One region of the Trichococcus sp. genome, then DNA from elsewhere that is predicted to be linked to it. Evidence: predicted binding sites of a transcription regulator. Region 1 holds the regulator's gene; each other region holds the start of a gene.
What was found. Region 1 encodes LexA, which represses DNA repair genes until DNA is damaged. Its sites were predicted from a motif close to CNAACANNTGTTNG; they were not measured.
Positions count from the first base shown of each region.

Region 2: the regulator LexA is predicted to act here: its motif matches at 1,074-1,087, upstream of ACTCCX_RS11510 (Y-family DNA polymerase).
Region 3: the regulator LexA is predicted to act here: its motif matches at 1,238-1,251, upstream of dnaB (replicative DNA helicase).

Region 1 covers NZ_JBSQPW010000036.1:10,809-13,015, forward strand. Annotated here, with positions in the region: gene ACTCCX_RS10315 (ABC transporter ATP-binding protein) at 1-383, opposite strand, end outside; gene ACTCCX_RS10320 (YneF family protein) at 470-700, opposite strand; gene lexA (transcriptional repressor LexA) at 942-1,565, shown strand; gene ACTCCX_RS10330 (adenine phosphoribosyltransferase) at 1,641-2,153, opposite strand; gene recJ (single-stranded-DNA-specific exonuclease RecJ) at 2,170-2,207, opposite strand, start outside.
Region 2 covers NZ_JBSQPW010000047.1:3,683-5,889, reverse strand. Annotated here, with positions in the region: gene ACTCCX_RS11510 (Y-family DNA polymerase) at 1-1,039, opposite strand, end outside; gene ACTCCX_RS11505 (hypothetical protein) at 1,441-1,737, opposite strand.
Region 3 covers NZ_JBSQPW010000037.1:24,903-27,109, reverse strand. Annotated here, with positions in the region: gene ACTCCX_RS10540 (DHH family phosphoesterase) at 1-632, shown strand, start outside; gene rplI (50S ribosomal protein L9) at 636-1,085, shown strand; gene dnaB (replicative DNA helicase) at 1,367-2,207, shown strand, end outside.

The DNA.
Region 1 (2,207 bases):
CGGATCGCATTCAAGTCATTCGTCGCATGCGCCATCAGATCACCGGTCCGGTACTTTTGGAAGAAGACCGCATCCATTTCTGTGAAATGCTTGAACAATCGTGAACGAAGTATTTTTTCCAATTCTGCCGAGGTTCCCCAAATCTTCATCCGCCATATATAACGGAAGAGGTACTGCAGGACGCCCGCAATCAAGATGATCGCCGACCACTTCCACAAAGACGCCATGGTTAAGGTTCCCAACGCAATTTCATCGATGATGATTCCAACAACGCGCGGCGACACGACTTGCAGGATTGCGACAATGATCAGGAAAAAGACGCCAACAAAATAGGCTTTCCATTCCTGGCGGAAAAACCAACTTAATTTTTTGAAAATACTCACGTATATTACCCCCTTCTTACTTGTATAAAGACAAAATAAAAATGTGGAACCGTAGAGATCCACATTTTGTATATTATTTCATTAATCTACTTCTTTTTCTTTGTTGATTGTGCTTTCATAGAAGCCATGATTTGTTTAACTTTTCTCTCGGATGGTTTTTGACCCATCTGCATCATCATAGAACGCAACATTTCTTCATTGATCGGTGGATTTTCTTCAAAATATTTTACCATATAACGTCTTGCAAGGAAAAATCCGCCAACCGCGCCTGCTACTATTCCTAAAATGACCATCATTACCCATGCTGTTGTTGACACGTATTCATCCCCCTTTCCAAAGCATTCATTCATTAATTGTACTAAAGATTATGAGAAAAAGAAATAGCAATCACCGATAAATTTAGCAATTTTTCGAGAACGCTTCAACCATATCCGGTTTTGGGACAAATCTGTGCAAATTCTTGCTTCATCCCGAGAATATACGAACATCTGTTTGATATTTCGGATGATTAGTGGTATCCTAAACGTATAAATATAAGATTACGGAGATGATGATCTCATGGTTAAAAATAAAGATTCACGCCAAATTGAAGTGCTCCAATACATTTATGAAGAAGTCCAAGAAAAAGGCTATCCCCCGACCGTAAGAGAAATCGGAAATGCGGTAAAATTATCCTCCACATCCACGGTGCATGGCCATCTGTCGCGTCTTGAAAAAAATGGCTTTATTCAGCGCGACCCAACAAAACCCCGTGCGATTGAACTGACTCAAGCGGGTCTGGACAAGTTGGGGATCATGTCGGATAAAATGCCGTTGTTGGGTACCGTCACAGCCGGTGCGCCCATACTTGCCGTGGAAGAGGCGACTGATTATTTCCCTGTTCCCCCGGATCTGAAATCCAATTCCGGTTCTTTGTTCATGCTGAAAATCCGCGGAGATAGCATGATTGATGCCGGTATATTCGATGGCGATTCAGTCATCATCAGAAAACAAGCCACGGCTGAAAACGGCGATATCGTCATAGCCATGACGGACGACGATGAAGCGACCTGCAAACGATTCTATAAAGAGAACAACTATTATCGGCTGCAACCAGAGAATGCAAGCATGGAGCCGATAATCCTGGATTCTGTCCTCATTTTGGGGAAAGTAGTCGGTTTGTACAGGAATCACATCATTTAAAGAACAGTTCTCCGACTGACACAAAAAGGCTGCCGATCGGCAGCCTTTTTGCGTGTCCATTCTTATGCTGTTTTTTTAGTATTCCATCAGCGTGAAGATGTCATACCCTTGGATCAGGTCTCGACCCTTCAGATCCAACAACTCGATCAGGAATGCCAAACCGACGACTTCTCCGCCTAATTTTTCAACCAATTCAATGGTCGCGGCTGTAGTACCGCCGGTAGCCAACAAATCATCACAAACCAGCACTTTGTCGCCAGGCAGAATGGCATCTTGATGCAATTGCAGCGTCGCTTTTCCGTATTCCAATCCGTAAGAAACTTCAACCGTTTCTCGTGGCAACTTGCCTTTTTTGCGGGCCATTGCGAAGCCGCAGCCTAATTCTACAGCGACCGGGCAACCAACCATAAAGCCTCGTGCTTCGGGTCCGACTACTTTATCGACATTGAGGTCTTGGGCATATTTCACGATTTCTTTGATTGCATAGCGGTAGGCTTCGCCGTTTGCCATCAAAGGCGAAATATCGCGGAATATGATGCCTTGCTCCGGAAAATCTTTTACGTCAGCAATATATTGTTTCAAATCCATTTTATGTTCCTCCTAATTATTGTACCAGCATCTGTTCATTCAACCATTTCGTCA
Region 2 (2,207 bases), on a different contig from region 1:
CGTTGGTGGGCGGGATTTTTAGCTGCTGATGGAAGCCGGTCCGGCCCAGCTGATCGATGTAGTTGATGCTGTAGCCGATGCTCAGACTCACCAACTGGGTCTTGGCTCCGGATTTCCGCAGGCGCGTCGCCACCTGGTCGGCCATTTCGATCAAGACGATTTCGATTTCCGATCGGATCACGTAATCCTTGTTGAGCACCTGGGAATTACCGATGGATTTCGAGCTGACTTTGACTTTTTCGCCCAGAAAGCTGCGGTCGATGCCCCAACTGTGGGCGTACAGCTGCGCGCCCATGACGCCGAGCTGGCTCTTCAAGTCATAGTAATTGGTGTGCGCCAAGTCGTAGATCGAAAAGATTCCCAACCGATTGAGCCGCAGCTTGGTACGTTTGCCGATGCCCCAAAAATCGGTCATGTCCGGGATTTTCCAGACGGTTTCGGGAATATCCGGATAACGCCATTCCGCGATCATGTCCGGCTGATGCTTGGCGGCATTATCGAGCGCCAGTTTAGCCAAGAGCGGGTTATCGCCGATGCCGATCGTTGTGTAGATGCCGGTCGTCTGCAATACGTCGGCCTGGATGAGTTTGGCCATTTCGTAAGCCGAGCTTTTGCCGAAAAGTTTCTGGGCGCCGGTGATGTCGACGAAACTTTCGTCAACCGAATAGACATGGTGGTTGGCTTCATCCGCATACTTCTTGTAGATGTTGTTGATTTCGGTATTTTTCTGCATATACAACCGCATCTGCGGCGCTGCAATCACCAGTCCCGGCGGATAAGGGAAGGGCAAGTCTCTGGCCCGGCTGATGTTCGAGATTCCGTAAGCCTTTTTGGCGGCTGGGGAGGAAGCCAAGATCAATCCGCTGCCGCGCTCTTTCGGATCAGCTGAGGGATAGCTCATGACAACCAATTTTGTTTCGAGCGGATGCAACCCGCGCCGCACGCATTCCACGCTCGCATAGAAGGATTTGCAGTCGATGCAGAGGATGTCGCGACTGGGCTCCTTCGCGTAATCAAAAACCAATTCCGTTTCATACATAAAAATCGTCTCCAATCTCTATGTCCCTATTATACGAACGTGTGTTTGCTTTTGTAAAGCGAACAGAGAAAGATATTTGGGAAAAATGACAAAAAGGGTCTTCCAAATATAAATGGAAGACCCTTTTGTTCGCGTTAAGTATCTAATTAATATTCTGCACAATCCAACTCACGCATATAAGCGCAAAAACACTTGCACCACAAACCACACTGATTCGATTATGTTGTTTGAAGGCCCCCAATACTATAGCCGCGCTACTGAATATCAGAAATAGATGGACCCTGTTTGAGAAAGGCAATGGTTGGCGAGGTATTATAACGAAATACAGAAGGAAGACAAGGAATACTGCCGTATATATAAACAAGTAAATTTTTTTCATGGTCTCTCCTTTATCCACTGAATCAGAGCGTTTGAACATAAAGCATAAACAAGTTCAACACATACGAAACATAAGCAAGACTGAACAGCGACATAAAAACAGTATCAATTATCTTTGCTGAAAGTGTCTTGCTGGAGTCCAGCCTGTGATCATCAAGATTACTATTTAGAACGAGAGCGGGGATGAGCAGGTACAGGATACTATCAAAGTTAAATTCTTTGGGCAGGAAGGAAAAATCATCTGAAAAAAAACTGAGGATGATAGAACTAAGAAAAAGAATGATAAAGAAAACCTTTAATGAGAAATTTGTATTTTTCATTTGTACCCTCCGTCAGTCTTGTAAGCATTATGAGGAAATCGTCTAAAATATTCCGATAATTAAATAAAGCGCAAGAAGCAGGATTACTGCATAATCGAGCATTTTTTGTAAATAATTTCCTGAGTTGTTTTTGAATGTCCGTATCACAAAGAATAAAATTATTGTAGCAATCCAAATGTATCCACCTCTGGATGTATAAGAAGGATATGATTGAGATGAAAGAAAATACTGCACGAAGCCTAACGTCATGAAGAGAATAAACATCAGCTTTGAGAAATTTACGAATTTAATTTGCATGAATGGATCACCTTTCTGTCTAAAATCAGACTTCGTATTTTTGCAAACCATCGTCTCTGAGCGTTAGAAATATTCTTTATTTTGCTATTGAGAATGCCTGTCATAGTTATCCTTACTTTACTTTTCTTTTTCAGATGAGGTTGCTATAGAAACGACTTTAAGGAAAACGATCA
Region 3 (2,207 bases), on a different contig from region 1:
GACAAGAATTTCCGAAAGATTCTGTGTTGGTCTATATGGAACCTTACGCTTCATCCACTTCTGAATTGATCGCTGAACTGTTCGAATATCAATCCAATGAGATGGATGCCATCAATAAGATAGAAGCAACGGCTATGTTGGCGGGGATTATCGTTGATACCCGTAATTTCAGTTTGAGAACCGGATCCAGAACTTTTGATGCTGCCAGTTATCTGCAGTCGAATGGAGCGGATACCGTTCTGATCCAAAAATCATTGAAAGAGGACTTGGACACCTATCTTTTGCGCAGTCATTTGCTTCAGACTATGGAATTTGTGAACGGAAACCTGGCGATCGTCCATGGGGAAGATGATAAAATCTATGACACGGTCGTCGCTGCTCAAACCGCCGACACGATGTTGTCTATGGAGGCGGTAGATGCTTCATTTGTCGTCACAAAACGCCAGGATGGCAGAGTCGGCATCAGCGCCAGAAGTCTGGGACAATACAATGTGCAGACCATCATGGAAAAATTAGGTGGTGGCGGACATTTGTCCAATGCAGCTACGCAGCTTGAGAATACGACAGTCCATGAAGTCGTCGAAAGACTGAAAGCAGTCATAAATCCAGAAAAAATCAAGGAAGGGGAATAATAAATGAAAGTTGTTTTTTTAGAGGACGTTAAAGGCAAAGGCAAAAAAGGGGAAGTCAAGGATGTTGCGGATGGTTACGCTAATTTCCTGATCAAAAACCGCAAGGCTGAAGAAGCGAATGCCGCTACGATTTCCGCATTGAAAGGCCAAAAGAAGGCTGAAGAGAAGAAGCAAGCTGAGGAGTTGGCAGCTGCCCAAGAATTAAAAGCGTTTCTGGAAAAGGATGAATCAATCATCAAATTATCCGCAAAAATTGGTGAAGATGGTCGATTGTTTGGTTCCATAACAACGAAACAGGTTGCCGAAGCACTGCAGAAGCAACATAATGTTAAATTGGATAAGCGAAAAATTGAATTGGAAAGTCCTATCCGCGCATTAGGTTTCACAAAAATGCCCGTAAAAATCCATCCGGAAGTGACAGCGATGTTGACGGTGCAAGTAACGGAAGGGTAATGCTTTTCAAAATACAAACGAAAGACAGGGATACTGATCTCTGTCTTTTCGTTTGTTTAGGAGGATCACTGGGGCAGTCCATATAATATGGAAGAAAATAAATTTGACGGCTGTAGTAAGGGGACCATCCCAATTGAATTTTCTGTAAAAACAGAACAAGAGTTCGGTATCCTGAATTGTAAATATGACTGATTTAGGATACAATAAGGAAGCAAAAGATGAGGAGGCCAGTAATGATTTCCTTGTCTGAATGAATCAAACCTGAAGGGTGAAAATATAAAATGGAAGAAATACTTCAAGATCGTATCCCCCCTCATAGTATAGAAGCCGAGCAATCCGTTCTGGGCTCCATTTTTTTGGATCCTGAAACGGTTGTCAATGTTCTGGAATACCTTGAAACATCTGATTTTTACAGAAAAAATCATCAGATTATTTTTGATGCGATCTTGCAATTGAACAACCGGAATGAAGCGATAGACGTCGTCACGATCGCCAACGAGTTGGATACGAAGAATCAACTTGAGAATGCTGGCGGCATGGAGTATTTGGCCGAATTGGCGGTTGCGGTTCCCACGTCAGCCAACGTGGAATATTATGCCAAGATAGTGGAAGAAAAATCGATTGTGCGCAATCTGATCCGTTCGGCTACAGAAATCGTCCGTAAAGGCTATGAAGAGGATGATGAGCTGGCTGTCATGCTGGACAGCGCCGAACAGAATATCCTTCAAGTATCCGAACGCAGGAACCGATCTGGCTTCATCCGTATATCGGATGTCGTATCGGCGTCACTGCAGAATATCGAATCTTTAGCGCAACGAAGCGATGATGTGACTGGGGTTCCGACCGGCTATATCGCCTTGGACAAAATGACGGCTGGCCTCCAAAAAGAAGAGCTGATCATCTTGGCCGCGAGACCGGCCGTGGGGAAGACTGCCTTCGCGCTGAACATCGCGCAGAATGTCGCGACAAAGGCGGATCAGGTAGTCGCCATCTTCAGTCTGGAGATGGGGGCGGAGTCATTGGTCAATCGGATGCTGTGTGCGGAAGGGAACATCGATGCGGGTCATTTGCGGACAGGACAACTTTCTGAAGACGAGTGGTCCAACCTGATCATGGCGATGG